DNA from 2 places in the Sphingomonas sp. Leaf257 genome. Region 2 is predicted to be linked to the other one. Evidence: riboswitches for the same ligand, from Rfam matches in the RefSeq annotation. Region 2 holds a riboswitch; the other holds the start of a gene.

Region 1 (7,792 bases), on a different contig from region 2:
GTTCGACCCGGCCATGCGGCACATCCTTCAGCGCATAGAAATCCGCGTCATGCGCCGGAATCTCAATGCCGCTTTCCCAGCGGGTCGAGCCATAGAAGTTCAGCGTCCCCGGATCGTTGAAGGTGCCGCCATCGACCGTCAGATGGTAATAATGAAATCCCTCGTCGAGCGGGCCTTCCGACGTTCCCGTCCAACTGCCGTCGGGGCCTTTGGTCAGGACGGTGCCGCCGCGTCCGCCCAGACCCAGGCTGACCTTCACCGCCTTGGCATCGGGGGCGGTGATGCGGAAACGGGCATAGCCCTGCGAATTGACCTGCGGATAGGACTGGCCAGGCTGGTTGAGCGACGAGGGGCGGAAATCCTCGATCACCGCCGGTGGGGCGGTCTGGGGCGTGGTCTGAGCAGGGGCCATGGACGCGGCCATCGTCACCGTTAAGGCGGCCGCCAACAGGATCTTCATCGATCATCCTCCCTCGTCATCCGTTGGTTCATTTCGACCATATCGGAGAGGGGAAGGTGCCGTTTATGGCCGGATCACACAAGGCGGTTTGGCAAAAAACGTCGTTAAGACAGAGGCTTGTCGATGAAATCCTTTGCGGTGCTGCCGCGTTCATCAATGGCGTGATGGTGCTGGCATCCCGGCGCATATGCCGACCAGCGGCTCGAAACTGGTAGAAGACTACCAACCATTCCCGCAAAAAATACCAGGAACGGCTTAAATTATCATAAGTTGTACCCGGCCAGATCGGTCGCATTTCGCCGCCGGTCGCATGGGAGCAACCGGGTGGCCAAAATCCTCGCAAGTATCGGCATCGCGCTCGTCGCGGTGGCGTGCACCCCGCCCTCGACGCGGATCGCCACCGGGCTGGAGCGCTATGGCCTGGACAGCCAGCGTTCGACCTGTGTCGGCCAGCGGCTGGAACGCAACCTGTCGCTGGGGCAACTGCAACAATTGGGCAATGCCGCCGCGGCCTATCGCCGTGACGATCCCAATCCCGGCCAGCTGACCGCAGGCGATCTGATCCGGGTCGCGGGCGAGATCAAGGACCCGAAGATCGCACTGGAAGTCGGCAAGGCCGCCGCCACCTGCGGCGTGGCTCCCTGACGCCCTTTCCTTGCATTTTCGGAAACGAATGATGAGCACGCATGAACTGCACGGCAATGCGCGCCATTTCGGTGGCAAGGTGGAAAAGACGATCGGCGATGCGGTCGACAGCCGCGACTGGAAGGTGGAAGGCGTCACCGATCAGGTCGCCGGCAGCGCCGAGCATCTGTTCGGTCGTGACCAGTCGGTCGCGGGCGAGGTGGCGGATGCCACCCCCAGCCTGATCGAGGAAGCACGCGAGCGGGGTCGGTCGCGGCCGCGCGTCGCGCCCAGGCCCAGGTGAATCAGGCCAAGGCCGAATTCGTTCAGACCAAGAACGAAGCGGTCGCCAAGGCCAAGCAGGCCGCCGCTGCCGCCGGGGCCGGTGCCAACACCTCGTTCCTCCTGGTGCTCGCGCTGCTGGTCGGCGCCGGTGCCTACGCCTTTGGCGCAACGGCGGCCGGCCGCCGTCGTCTGCGCTGAGTACCCGCGGCGGGCCGGCGTACCGGGCCCGCCGCACCCCCTTTTCGAGGAGATCGTCATGACCAAGAAGATCGCTCTGGGTGCTACCCTATTCGCCGTCCTGACCCTGTCGGCCTGCAACACCGTGAACGGCGCGGGCCGCGACCTGCGTTCGGCCGGTGCGGCGGTGTCCGACGCCTCGGGCCAGGACAAGCCCAAGAGGTAAATTCCGACCATTCCTCCCCTGCAGGGGGGAGGACCATCTGCAGGATGGGGGAGGGGTGTCCTGCTCTCGAGAGGGTGACACCCCTCCGTCAGGCCTTCGCCCTGCCACCTCCCCTACCGGGGGAGGGTTTCTTCATGGTTTCGGGTGGCGCATCCGCCTCGACCAGTTCGACGACCTCGAAGCGATACCCGACCCAGCCGCGCTGCCGCACCGCTTCCGCCATGGCGGCATCGTTCGCCATCGCCGCCTTGCGCGACTTGGCATGGCCCCAGAAGACTTCTGTCCTGCCCCCGCCCAGATCGGCGACGATCCGCCAATAATGGGTGAAGGGCTGCGATGTCGGGCCGATCGTCTTCACATAGCCATCGGGCATCGTCGCGATCAGATAACGGTTCCTGCGTGCCATGCCGCCGCCATAGCGCAAGGACGCCGCGACCTCATCCCGCTTGACGCCCTCCATCGCCGCCGCGTAGCGATACGGGGCCGGAATGATCCGGCGATATGATCGCGCCGGTTCTCCCGACAAGGGAGATTAAAAGGGAACACGGTGAGGGGCCTGGCTCCGAATCCGCGGCTGTCCCTGCAACTGTAAGCGGTGAGCGGCGATGCACGGATCGGCCATGGGCGCGATCCAGCCACTGGGGCAACCTGGGAAGGCGCATCCGTCCGCGACGACCCGTGAGCCAGGAGACCTGCCGGCGTCAGGTCGCTCATGCCCGGTCCAGGGGATGGTCGAGGCTAGGTCTGTTCCGACGAGCGACGCCATAAGTGGCGGAGGCGCATGGGTGGCCCTGTGGAATGCGGAAAACGGCGTGCCGCACGCAGGGCACCTGGCTGCCCGAAATCGGGCGGCAAGGCCTCGGCTTGTTCGCGACAAGACGCTATGGGCTTTGAAATGATATATCGTAACATATTCGGACAGGCTCCTATGGTCCTGTGGAGTGGCGCGGCGCTTCTGCTGGGGGCGGCGCAGGCAAGGGCGCAAAAGGCCGAGGAGCAGGGGGGTGACGCCACCGTGCTGGTGATCGGCACGCGGGAGAAACAGGCGCTCGACACACCCAATGCGACCGGCAGCCGCCTGGGCCTGACACCGCTGGAGACGCCCGCCAGCATCGCCTCGCTCGATGGCGGTACGATCCGCGCGCGCGGCGATGTGTCGATCGTCGAGGCGGAGACGCGTGCGCCCGGCCTGTCGAGCGTCGCCAATCCCGGAAATGGCGGCACCGCGCTGGCCGCGCGCGGCTTTTCGGGGCAGGGATCGGTGCTGCAACTGGTCGACGGCGTGCGGTTGTTCCCGGCGGCGGGGACGATCACCTTTCCGACCGATCCCTGGATGGTGGAGCGGATCGATGTGCTGGGCGGCCCTGCCTCGGTCCTTTACGGGCAGGGCGCGCTGGGCGGCGCGGTCAATGTCGTGATGCGTGCGCCCACCGCCCAGACCCATGGCCAGGCCGAGATCGGCTATGGCGGGCAGGACAGTTTCCGCGCCGCCGCCGGGCTGGGCGGGCCGCTGACCCCGACGCTCGGCTACCGCGTGGATGCCAGCTATCGCCGGTCGGACGGCTATGTCGATCGGGGGCGTTCGGACAGTGTTGCGCTGTCGGGGACGCTGCGCTGGACGCCGTCCTCCACACTGGCGGTGACGGTGCGCGGCGATCATGGCGACCAGCGGCCCATGACCTATTTCGGCACCCCGCTGATCGACGGGCGGCTCGACCTTCGGGTGCGGGACCGCAACTATAATGTCGGCGACGGGCGGATGCGGTTCCGCGACGACCGCGCCTCGATCCGGGTCGACTGGACGCCGAGCAATGCGGTCAGTCTGTCCAACATCGCTTATGTCCTGACCAGCGACCGTTTCTGGCGTAACCTGGAGAATTATTGCTGGGTCGGTGCGAGCGGCGCGTGCGCGGACGGATCGACGGGCATTCCGGCCACGATCCGCCGAAGCAGCAATTACGGCATCCGCCACGACCTGACCCAATGGGGCGATCAAGCCAGCGTGACGTGGCGCACGGGACTCGCGCCGGGCATCGCCAACGCGCTGGTCGTCGGGGTGGACGCCAATCTGGTCCGCTTCACCCATGAGAACGACTTCGGCTCGGTCGAGCAGGTCGATGCGGTCGATCCCTTCGCCTTCGATCCCGGCCGTTTCCTCGATACGCAGGGAATCGCCCCGCGCTACCGCACCCGCACCACCGCGCTGGCGGTGTTTGCCGAAGATCGGGTGACGCTCGGCCCGAAATGGTCGGTGGTCGGCGGCGTCCGTTACGAGGTGGACAATGTCCGTCGCTGGACCGTCGCCACGCCGGATCGCTTCGTGCTGGAAAAGACGTTCCGCAACGCGACGTGGCGCGCGGGGCTGGTCTATCAACCGGTGCCGACCCTGTCGCTCTATGCGCAATATGCCACCGGCGTCGATCCGTTGGGCACCCTGACCACCGTATCGACCGGGCAGGTGCAGTATAGCAACGCGCGCGGAAACCAGGTCGAAGCGGGGGCCAAGTGGCTGTTCGCGAACGGACATGGCACCGCCACGCTGGCGGCCTATCGCATCGTCAAGACCGGGCTTCTCGCCCAGCGCACGCTGGCGAGCCCCGTCGAGCAGGTCGGGCAGCGATCGTCGCAGGGCGTCGAGGCGGCGGTGACGCTCGATCTGCCGCAGGGCTTCGGGATCGACGCAAACGGCACGCTGCTTGATGCGCGGTTCGACGATTTTCGCTCCGGCGGCGTGGATTATAGCGGCCGCACCCCGCCGAACGTGCCCGAGGCTCTGGCCAATCTCTGGCTGCGCTGGGATGCTTCGGCGAAGCTGCAGGCGCGCGCCGGGCTGCGTTATGTCGGGCGGCGTTTTTCGGACAATGGGGAGGCGTTCCGCATCCCCGGCTATGCGACGGTGGACACGACCTTGTCCTATGCGCTGACGCCGCATCTGGCGGTCGATGTCCGTGTCTATAACCTGTTCGACAAACCCTATGCGGTGACGGCGTACGGCGACCAGCAATGGATATTGGGTCGCCCGCGCGCGCTGGACATCGGCGTCCGTGCGGGATTCTGACCGGTCCTGGGGGAAGGCGGGCTTGCGGCTCGCCTTCCTCACCCATCGCTGGGTCGGGATCGTCACCTGCCTGTTCTTCGCCATGTGGTTCGCCAGCGGGCTGGTGATGCTCTATGTGCCCTATCCGTCGCTCAAACCGGCGGAGAGCTGGAAGGGCGCGCAACCGATCGACTGGGAGCGGGTCGTCCGAGCGCCCGTGGCGCCCGACGCCCGGCGGATCACGCTGGAGATGCGCGACGCCGCACCGGTCTGGCGGATCGAGAGCCGCGATGGCGACACCCGCATCCTGTCAGGGGACGGCGGAGCGGTCGCTCCCGTCGATGCCGCACTCGCCGCACGCGTCGCCACCCGGTTTGCGGGGCCGGTTCGCCAGGTCGAGCGGATCGTGGACGACCAATGGACGGTGGCGAACGGCTTCGACCGGCATCGCCCTTTGTGGAAGGTCGCGCTGGCCGATGCGGCTGGGACCGAACTCTATATCTCCGGCCTGACCGGCCAGCCGGTGCAGCGGACGACGCGGGGCCAGCGGTTCTGGAACTGGCTGGGCTCGGTGCCGCACTGGATCTACCCGACCGTGTTGCGTCGCGACCGGGAGACTTGGCGGCAGGCGGTGATGTGGGTGGCGGGCCCGTGCATCGCGGTCGCACTGACCGGCCTGTGGATCGGCATATTGCGACTGCGGGTGGGGCGGCGGCGCTATCGGGGTGGGCGGATGACGCCCTATCGCGGCTGGATGCTCTGGCACCATGTCAGCGGGCTGGCGGGGGCTGCGATGCTGACGACCTGGATCGTCAGCGGCTGGCTGTCGGTCGATCCGGGGCACGCCTTTGCCGGGGGCGAGGCGCCTGTGGCGGCGATGCGGGCCTATGCCGGGCGGGCGGGGCGGCCGCGCGACCTGAACCGGCTGGCCCGGATCGCACCGGATGCGCGCACCGTCGAGTGGAGCGGGGACGCGGGGTTCGCGCGGATCGCGATCGATCGCGCGTCGCCGCATCCGCACTGGCTGGAGCAGGCGACGCTGACCCCCGCCCGGGCCGTCGATCCGTTGCGCGCGGCGATGCTGGTGCCCGGCGGACGGCGGGTGGCGCGCGAGTGGCTGGCGCGACCCGACTTCTATTGGACCGACGCAACACGGCTGCCGCTCTGGCGGTTGCGGTTCGACGATGCGGCGGCGACCTGGCTCTATATCGATCCCGTCAGCGGCGCGCTGGTCGAGCGGCAGGACGGCACGCGGCGCGCCTATCGCTGGGTCTATACGCTGCTCCACACCTGGGATTGGCCTTGGTTGACGGCGCATTACTGGGTCTGGACCGGCTGGATGTGGCTCTGGTCGCTGGCCGGCCTGGTCCTGTCGATCAGCGGGGTCGTGCTTGGGCAGCGGCGCCTGCGTCGCCCGGCGCGCGGAAAATGATGAAAGCGCCGCCCTGCGCGTGGGAAAGGGTGAAAAGCGCGCCATCGGGGTTGGCGTCGTGCGTCCCGCCCGCTTAAGTGGGCGGCATGTGGCAACTCTACCAATTCCCGCTCTGTCCCTTTTCCCGCAAGGTCCGGCTGTTGCTGGGTGAGAAGGGCGTCGGATACGAGTTGGTGCGCGAGTCGCCGTGGCAGCGGCGCGACGAGTTTCTCGACATGAACCCCGCCGGGCAGACCCCGGTGATGGTCGACGAGGAACGCGGCGTGCTGCTGGTCGACTCGATGGCGATCAGCGAGTTTTTCGAGGAAACGGTCGAGAAGTCGGCAATGATCAACGGCACCGCCGTCGGCCGCGCCGAGATCCGGCGGCTGGTGACGTGGTTCGACACGCATTTCTATCAGGACGTGACCGGCCCCTTGCTCCACGAACGTATGGTCAAGCGCGTCGCACGCACCGGAAGCCCCGATGCCAAGGGCCTGCGCGAGGCGATGAAGGCGGCGGTCGGCCATCTCGACTATACCGATTATCTGCTCGACCATCGCAACTGGTTGGGCGGGGCGACGATGAGTCTCGCCGATCTGGCGGCGGCGGCGCAGATTTCGGTCGCCGATTATCTGGGCGGCATCGACTGGAAGGGGCATGAACAGACCGCGCGTTGGTATCGCGGGCTGAAGAGCCGCCCCTCCTTCCGCCCGCTGCTGTCCGAGCGGATGGAAATGGTCACCCCGCCGTCGCATTACGACAATGTCGACTTCTGACGCCCCCGCCACCCGTATCGGGATCGAGGATTTCCTGGCGGTCGACATCCGTGTCGGCACCGTCATCGCCGCCGAACCTTTCCCCGAAGCGCGCAAGCCCGCCATCAAGCTGACCATCGATTTCGGCGATGTGATCGGCGTAAAGCGCTCCTCGGCGCAGATCACGCGGCATTATACGCCGGAGACCCTGGTGGGGCGGCAGGTGGCGGCGGTGGTCAATTTTCCGCCGCGCCAGATCGGGCCGATGATGTCCGAGGTGTTGACCCTGGGCTTTCCCGATGCGGAGGGGCAGGTGGTGCTGATCGCGCCGGATTTGCCTGTACCCAATGGGGGGCGGTTGTTCTGAGGGTTTTCCTTGGCCTTCGACTTCGCTCAGGCTGAACGGAGGTTGGGGAAACAAAAGCCGTTCAGGCTGAGCGAAGTCGAAGGCCACGCTTCCTTGTTAGCCTTAACATTACCCCTTGCGCCCTACGCCGCGAAGCGTACCATCCCCGTCCGACCGTAGGGACATAACCCACGGAGGATAGGAGGGGATATGAAGTCCAAACGCTGGGCCGGCCATGCGCTGGCCGCTTTGCTAACGCTCTCGGTGGCGGCACCCGCCATGGCGCAGGCCGACAAGATGGCCCCGATCGCCATACCCGCACAGCCGACCGCCATTCCGCTGAACACCGGACCGTTGCCGGGTGCGAAGAAAAAGGAAAGCTGGCACAGCCAGTATAACAGCGTGTTTGCCCGCAACGTGACGGAGGCGACGCTCACTCCCTTCCTGCCCGATCCCGCCAAGGCGACC
Region 2 (7,792 bases):
CCCAGTTGACGGTCAGCGTGCCATAGGGAAAGTCCGGGCCGAACGCATCGAGCATCTGGCGGCCGGTCCAATACCGTGCCCCCGAACCCAATGCGCCGCCCAGCATCACGAGAAAAAGCGGTGACATGATCGCCGTCCCTTAGCGCAACCCCGTCACCCGCGCAAAGGACAAGCGTAAGGGTGCGGTTCAACCGCCCCGGACGACCAGATCGACATCGGTGCCGCCGTCTGGGCTGGTCGTCGCATAGACCATATAGGCCGCCGCCCCTCGCGTGCCGCCCAGGACATGCTGCGCGCCGTCCAGCTTGTGTTCGGCGCTATAGCCCGCTCCGCTGGCGCGAGTGTAGTAATAATCGATGACCTTGGCGGCGGGGGCTGCGGTGCGCAGGCTGACGATGCGGAAGGCACAGCCATTCGCGTCATTGCCCGCCGCCTCCGCGACGCGCGACCCTGGATAGGGGGCGAAGGCCCCGGGCGTCCGGTTCGCCCATGTCGCCGAATAGCGCAGGCCCGACAGGCAGGCCGCATTGCCCGCCTGCTGCCCCGCCTTGGCCGCCAGCGTGAAGGCCCCGGCCGCGGCACGGCATTCGGGGCAGTCACGTGCGGCGGCAGGCGCGGACTTGAGCGTACGGGCATCGACCGGATCGGCGGGCGGCGGCATCGAGGGCAGCTGATCGCTGGCGGGCCGGTTGGGCGGGCGCACAGCGTTGGCGTTCGCGCTTTGGGTGAGGCCGGGGTCGACCATGATCTGCCCGGCCAGCGCCTCGCGCAGTTGCGGGTCGCGCGTCGGGCTGCCGTCGTTCATCGAAGCCAGTTCATTGTCGAGCGCGTTCAGCTGCGCATCGTCATCGGACCGGCCGCCGCATGCCCCCAGCAACAGGCAGCCCAGCGGGATCAGGAAATAGTGCGACTTCGCCATCATGAGGGAGCGTCTAGCACGGGGAAGAGACGCGATCCTTAACGATCGTCACCGATGGGGCCATCCTCAACAGAACCCGCCTGCCCATCCCGGCGAAGGCCGGGATCCAGTTGGGTGAGCGCTTGTGAGTTTCTCCCATTGTCCGCAACTGGACCCCGGCCTCCGCCGGGGTGGTGCTTTGGGAAGCGCATGGCCAACTTTTTACCACCGTACCCCATCATGACAGGATATGGACGGCCGCGCTTGTAGACCGGGCCCCTCCACGCCATCTTGGACGCCATGCTGAACCTGTTCTCGATCGTCATCGGCCTGGTCGCGCTTCTGCTCGGGATCGTGCCCTTCCTGCCCTTTTTCGCCTGGGGTTACTGGTTCGTGATCCCCATCGCGATCGTCGGCGCGGCCGTGGGGGCGCTGTCGTCGCGCAATACGGGGCGCAATCTGAACCTGATCCTCATCCTGATCTTCGGTCTTCGCCTGATGCTGGGCGGCGGCTTCATCTGAACGACGAACGGCCCGGCAGGTCTCCCCGCCGGGCCGTCCTTTACGCCGTCCGCCGATTAGCGGCAGCGAACTTGGCCGCGGTCGATCTGCTGGCCGAGCAGCGCGCCGCCGCCGGCCCCGATCACCGTGCCCAGCAGGCGCGAACGGCCGCCCGCGATCACATTGCCCAGCGCGCCACCCGCTAGGCCACCGATGACCAGACCGGTCGTGCCGTCATTGCGGCGGCAGTAATAGCGACCGTTCATGCCGCGATAGATGCGGTCGTTCCGACCGAGCGCGCGCGGCTGATAATAGCGGCCGTCGCGATAATAGCGCTCGGGATAGTAACCGCGCTGGCCCGGCTCGAAGCGGTTATAGTCGTAGTTGCGCCAGCGGACGTTGCGCATGTCGCGCCGGTAATCCTTGCGGGCATCGCGGATATCCTCGCGATATTCGCGGCGGGCCTCGCGGACGTCGCGCTGGGAATCGGCGCGGCGGACGTCGCGATTATAGTCGCGGCGGGCATCGCGCACGTCTTCGCGATATTCCTGACGGGCTTCCCAGCCGTTCCGCTGCGCCTCGGCAGGGATGGCGGAAAAGGCGGTGGCGGCTATCGTCGCCGTCAACAGAGCAATACGCATACTCGAACTCCCGTTGATGATGGGAGGAAGAACCCGCACTTATCCCGCTTGTTGCGTGAACCGAAAACTACTTGGCGTTCACTATTGAGACAGAATCATCTGTTTGATTTTTCAAACAAAAAAGGGCGCCACCCGAAGGTGACGCCCCCTGTTTTCCCGCCAGGGGGAAAGCCGATTCAGCGGCAGCGGCGGTTGCTCGTGCCGCGCTCGATCTCGCGACCGGCGAGCGCGCCGACGGCGGCACCGCCCAGCGTACCCAGCGTGCGGTCGCCGCGCGTATCGATCGTGCGGCCCAGCAGCGCACCCGCGACGCCACCGACGACCAGACCCGTCGTGCCGTCCGGCTTGCGGCAGCGGACGCGGCCACGGTCATCGCGCCATTCGCGATACTTGTAGCGGCGCTGCGCGTCGGCGGCGGTCACCGGCAGGACCAGCGTGGGGACGACCATGGCGGTGCAACCCAGGGCAAGCATCAATTTCCGCATCACAAACTTCCTTTCAAATTGATCTGACGCCGTAACGTCTTACTTCTACCGTCCGTTGCATGAACGGGAGATAACGTCACGTTCATCCTCGCGCCGCCCTTTCCCCCCGCAAAGGGCCGCTCTAGGGTCGCCCATGATGCTGCCTCAACCTACCGCCATGCTGCCCGCCGTGATGCCCTGGCTCGACCTGGCAGGGCTGGCCGTGTTCGCCGTGTCGGGCGCGCTGGTCGCGGCCAAGCACCGCCAGACGATGGTCACGCTGGTCTTCTTCGCGCTGATCACCGGGGTCGGCGGGGGGACGCTGCGCGACCTGCTGATCGATGCGCCGGTCTTCTGGGTGCACGACGCCCGCGTGCCGCTTGTCTGCCTGATCGCGGCGGTCGCGGTCTGGGCGACACCTGCGCGCTGGTGGCGGGGCAGCGCGCTCGACTGGTTCGACGCGGTGGGGCTGGCGGCCTATGCCGTGTACGGCGCGGCCAAGGCGAGCGGCTATGGCATCACCCCCATCCCGGCGGCGATGCTGGGCGTGGTGTCGGCCTGTGTCGGCGGCATCATCCGCGACGTGATCGCGGGCGAACCGTCGATCCTGATGCGGCCGGAACTGTACGTGACGGCGGCGGCGCTGTCCTCGACCAGCTATGTGATCCTGATGCAATTGGGAGTGCCCGGCGCCGGGCCGATCGCGGCGCTGGCCGGGTTCGTCTTGCGCGGGGCGGCGATCCGGTATCGGATCGCCTTGCCTGCCTATCCGGCCAAGGGGTGGGATCGGGGGTAGGCGCTGGGGCGTGGCCTTCGACTTCGCTCAGGCTGAACGGATGTTTATATCCCGTCCCAACCGCCGTTCAGGCTGAGCGAAGTCGAAGCCCAAGGGAATCCCTCACCGCCCCAGCATCAACTCCGGCCGCACAACCCGATTGAAGGTTTCTTCGTCGACAAAGCCCAGTTCCAGCCCGGCCTCCTTCAGCGTCTGCCCCTTCTGATGCGCGTGCTTGGCAATCTTGGCGGCATTGTCGTAACCGATCTCGGGCGCCAGCGCCGTCACCAGCATCAGCGAGCGGTCGAGCAACTCGGTGATCCGGTCGCGATTGACCGTCATCCCCTCGACCGTCCGCTCGGCGAAACTCTCCATGCCGACCGACAGCAAGTGGATCGAGCGCAGCACGTTCGCCCCGATCAGCGGCTTGAAGACATTGAGTTCCAGATGCCCCTGAAGCCCGCCGACCGTGACGGCGGCATTGTTGCCGATCACCTGCGCGGCGACCATGGTCAGCATCTCGCACTGGGTCGGATTGACCTTGCCCGGCATGATCGAGCTGCCCGGCTCATTGGCGGGCAGTTCCAGCTCGCCCAACCCCGAGCGCGGACCGGAGCCCAGCAAACGGATGTCGTTGGCGATCTTGGTCAGCGCCACCGCCAGGACATTCAGCGTCCCATGCAGGTCGACCAGCCCGTCATTGCTGGCCAGCGCCTCGAACTTGTTGGGCGCCGTCACGAAATCGAGACCGGTCGCCTCGGCGATCTCCGCCGCGATCGCCTCGGCAAAGCCGTTCGGCGCGTTCAGCCCGGTGCCGACCGCCGTCCCTCCCTGTGCAAGCGGCAGGATATTGCGGTGGAGCGTCCCCTCGATCCGGTCGCGGGCATTGGCGAGTTGCTGGACGTAACCGGAGAATTCCTGGCCCAGGGTCAGCGGGGTCGCGTCCTGCAAATGGGTGCGGCCGATCTTGACGATCGAATCCCATTCCTCCGCCTTGGCCTCCAGCGCGGCGTGGAGCCGGTCGAGCGCGGGGAAAAGCTGCCTCGTCACGGCAATCGCGGCGGCGACGTGGAGTGCGGTCGGGAAAGTGTCGTTGGACGACTGGCCGCGATTCACATCGTCATTGGGATGGACCGGCGACTTGCCGCCGCGCGTACCGGTCAGCATCTCGTTGGCGCGGCCCGCAATCACCTCGTTCGCGTTCATGTTGGACTGGGTGCCGGAGCCGGTCTGCCAGATGACGAGCGGGAACTGCTCGTCATGGCGCCCGTCGATCACTTCCTGCGCCGCCGCCTCGATCGCATCGGCCTTGTCCGCCGCCAAGCCATGGCCACGATTAATCCGCGCCGCCGCCTTCTTCACGATGGCGAGCGCATGGACGATACTGATCGGCATCTGCTCGCACGTGCCGAAAGGAAAATTCTCCAGGCTGCGCTCGGTCTGCGCGCCCCAATAGGCGCTGGCGGGGACTTCGATGGGGCCGATCGAATCGGTTTCGGTGCGGGTGGTGGCGTTCTGGGTCATGCGACAGGGACTCACCGATGGGGTCAGGGGTTCCCCCATATAGTCACCGCAACGCCGACGGACGAGGGCACGACGCTTGCCACCCGGCCCCTGCCCGCCTATCGCCGCCTTCGCGACAGGTTCCTTGAAAGAGGATGAAAAGGGAATGGGGTGCGACACCCCGGCTGCCCCTGCAACTGTAAGCGGCGAGCCGCCCGCCACGACGCCATTGGGGTAATCCCCGAGAAGGCGGCGGACCGGCCCCGACCCGCGAGCCAGGAGACCTGCCCGTCGTGGTCGTCCTTCGGCTGGTCAGGGTGTACCGGACGGAACGGGGCTTTCCCCTCGCGCGGCGACAGCGCCTTTGGAGACTTGCCCGATGTACGAGCCTTTTTCATGCTGAAGCCCGCCGCGAACGGCCCCGCCGTGGTCGCCTGCAACACCTGCCGCCTATCCGACGAGGCGCGCGAAAACGACCAGGGCCAGCGCGGCGGCGCGCTGCTGGTCGAGGCGTTGCGCCGGGTGCAGGCGTCCGACCCTGCTTATGCCGAGGTCGCGGTCGAGGAGATGCCCTGTCTCTTCGCCTGCCAGTCCTTCTGCACCGTCCATCTGCGCTGCCCCGGCAAGGTCGGATACGTCATGGGCAAGTTCACCCCCGATGACGACGCCGCGCGCGCCATATTGGACTATGCCCGCGCCTATGCCGACAGCGACTGGGGCCAGGTGCCCTACAAGCAATGGCCGCAAGGGGTGAAAGGCCATTTCCTCACCCGCACGCCCCCCGAAGGATATGTCGTCGAATGACCGCTTTCCCTGATATCGCCGCGTTCGAGACGGCACTCGCCACCCTGCCCCGGGCCGATGACCAGGCCCGCGCCGCCGCCACCGCGAGACAGGGCCAGTTGACCAAGCCGCCGGGTTCGCTGGGCCGCCTGGAGGATATCGCGATCTTCCTCGCCGGATGGCAGGGCGTCGAGCGGCCGCGGATCGAGCGCGGCCGCGTGGTCATCTTCGCGGGCAATCACGGCGTCACCGCGCGCGGGGTCAGCGCCTTTCCGGCCGAGGTGACGGAGCTGATGGTCGCCAATTTCGCCGCCGGAGGGGCCGCGATCAACGCGCTGGCGGCGGCGGCAGGGTTGGAACTGGCGGTGGTGCCGCTCGACCTCGACCGACCGACCGCCGACTTCACGACCGCTCCCGCGATGACCGAGGAAGAGTGCCTGAGCGCGCTGTCCGCCGGGGCCGAGGCGGTGGGCGATGCCGACCTTCTCGTGCTGGGCGAGATGGGGATCGGCAACAGCACCGCCGCCGCCGCGCTTGCCGCCGCCAGTTTCGGGGGCGGCCCGGCCCTGTGGGTCGGGCCGGGCACGGGGGTCGATGCGCAGGGCGTTCAGCGCAAGGCGGCGGTAGTGGCCGAGGGCCTCGCACTGCACCGCGAGCATCTGACCAGCGCCTTCGAAATCCTGCGCCGCCTGGGCGGGCGCGAGATCGCGGCGATGGCGGGCGCGGTGCTGGCCGCGCGGCACAAGCGGATTCCGGTCGTGCTCGACGGCTTTATCGGCACCGCCGCCATCGCGCCGCTGGCCCATGCCAATCCGGCGATCAGCGCACATTGCCTGTCGGGCCATTGTTCGGCCGAGCCGGGCCATGTCCTGCTGCTCGCCCGGCTGGGGCTGGAGCCGATCCTGTCGCTGGGCATGCGGCTGGGCGAGGCGAGCGGCGCGGCGGTCGCGGTGCAGGTCATCCGTTCCGCGATCGTGGCGCATGACGGCATGGCGACCTTTGCCGAGGCGGGCATCGCGGGCGCGTGACCGGCTTTCGCCTGCATCTGCTCCGTCACGGCGAGCCCGAGCTGACGGGGCGGATGCTGGGCCGCACCGACAGCCCTGCCACGGCCGGGGGCATCGCGGCCTGCGTTGCGCGGGCGGATGGGCTGGACGTCGCCCGCCGCATCGCCTCCGACCTGTCGCGCGCGCGCGCCTGTGCCGAGGCGATTGGTCCGACCGAGGTCGATCCGCGCTGGCGGGAACTGGATTTCGGGGACTGGGACGGACTGGCGGCGGGGGACATCGAGCCGGAAGCGCTGGCCCGCTTCTGGGACGATCCCGATGCCGCCCCGCCACCGGGTGGCGAGCGTTGGTCCGATCTGGTCGCCCGTGTGCGAAGCGCCATCGCCGATCTGTCCCCCGAGCCGACCCTGGTCGTCACCCATGGCGGCGCGATCCGCGCGGCGTTGCATGTCCTGTGCGGGTTCGACCTGCGCGCGACATGGTCGTTCGCGCTGCCCTATGCCGCGCTGGTCACGCTGGAGGTGTGGGACGGCACGCCGCGCAGCGCGCAGGTGACAGGGCTGGCGACGGCATGAAGGCGCTGATCGTCGCGCTGGGCTTCCTGACCCGCTTGCCCATGCCGCGCGTCGAGGCGGACGAAGCGGATTTCGCACGGGCCATCCGGCTCTACCCGGTGGCGGGGCTGGTCATCGGGGTGATCGTCGCGGGTGCGGGCTGGCTGGGTGTGCGCATCGACCCGTGGACGGGCGCGCTGGCGGCATTGGTCGCCTGGGTCTGGGCGACGGGGGCGCTGCATCTGGATGGGCTGGCCGACCTGTCTGACGGGCTGGGCGCGTCGCATGGCGATCGGTCGCGCTTGCTGGCGGTAATGGCCGATCCGCATATCGGCAGCTTCGGTGTGGTCGCGCTGGCAATGCAGTTGACCGCCAAGCTGGTGCTGCTTCATGCCTTTCCCCCCAAGGCATGGCCGATGGTCGCGCTGATCCCGGCGGCGGCGCGGGTCGGGCCGCTGGTCTGGGCGCGACTGTTGACGCCCTTACGCCCCGGAGGGCTGGGCGCGATGGTCGCCCGCGCGGTGCGGCCGGTCGACATGATCGGCTGGATACTCGCAGGCCTAGCGCTGAGCCTGTCCTATCCGCCGCTCGCGACCGCACCACTCATCATCCTGGCGCTGTCGCTCTGGTTCCGGCGCAAGCTGGGCGGGGTGACGGGCGACGTGC

The links. Region 2 has a riboswitch for cobalamin ahead of ASF14_RS06815 (DUF1636 domain-containing protein). Riboswitches for the same ligand answer to the same signal wherever they lie in the genome.
Region 1: linked by a shared signal. The riboswitch ahead of ASF14_RS04935 (TonB-dependent receptor) and the one ahead of ASF14_RS06815 (DUF1636 domain-containing protein) in region 2 are both predicted to bind cobalamin.

Annotation. Positions count from the first base shown of each region.
Region 1 covers NZ_LMMH01000003.1:218,530-226,321, reverse strand. Annotated here, with positions in the region: gene ASF14_RS04960 (alpha/beta hydrolase-fold protein) at 1-460, opposite strand, end outside; gene ASF14_RS04955 (hypothetical protein) at 785-1,105, shown strand; gene ASF14_RS04950 (CsbD family protein) at 1,134-1,388, shown strand; gene ASF14_RS04945 (hypothetical protein) at 1,385-1,567, shown strand; gene ASF14_RS20620 (entericidin A/B family lipoprotein) at 1,626-1,772, shown strand; gene ASF14_RS04940 (hypothetical protein) at 1,861-2,178, opposite strand; cobalamin riboswitch at 2,267-2,486, shown strand; gene ASF14_RS04935 (TonB-dependent receptor) at 2,701-4,830, shown strand; gene ASF14_RS04930 (PepSY domain-containing protein) at 4,853-6,241, shown strand; gene ASF14_RS04925 (glutathione S-transferase family protein) at 6,328-6,999, shown strand; gene ASF14_RS04920 (tRNA-binding protein) at 6,986-7,345, shown strand; gene ASF14_RS04915 (alpha/beta hydrolase) at 7,535-7,792, shown strand, end outside.
Region 2 covers NZ_LMMH01000008.1:31,503-39,294, forward strand. Annotated here, with positions in the region: gene crcB (fluoride efflux transporter CrcB) at 1-127, opposite strand, end outside; gene ASF14_RS06785 (hypothetical protein) at 188-922, opposite strand; gene ASF14_RS06790 (hypothetical protein) at 1,199-1,420, shown strand; gene ASF14_RS06795 (glycine zipper 2TM domain-containing protein) at 1,477-2,040, opposite strand; gene ASF14_RS06800 (glycine zipper 2TM domain-containing protein) at 2,217-2,525, opposite strand; gene ASF14_RS06805 (trimeric intracellular cation channel family protein) at 2,662-3,300, shown strand; gene fumC (class II fumarate hydratase) at 3,403-4,803, opposite strand; cobalamin riboswitch at 4,904-5,088, shown strand; gene ASF14_RS06815 (DUF1636 domain-containing protein) at 5,179-5,586, shown strand; gene cobT (nicotinate-nucleotide--dimethylbenzimidazole phosphoribosyltransferase) at 5,583-6,593, shown strand; gene ASF14_RS06825 (histidine phosphatase family protein) at 6,590-7,147, shown strand; gene cobS (adenosylcobinamide-GDP ribazoletransferase) at 7,144-7,792, shown strand, end outside.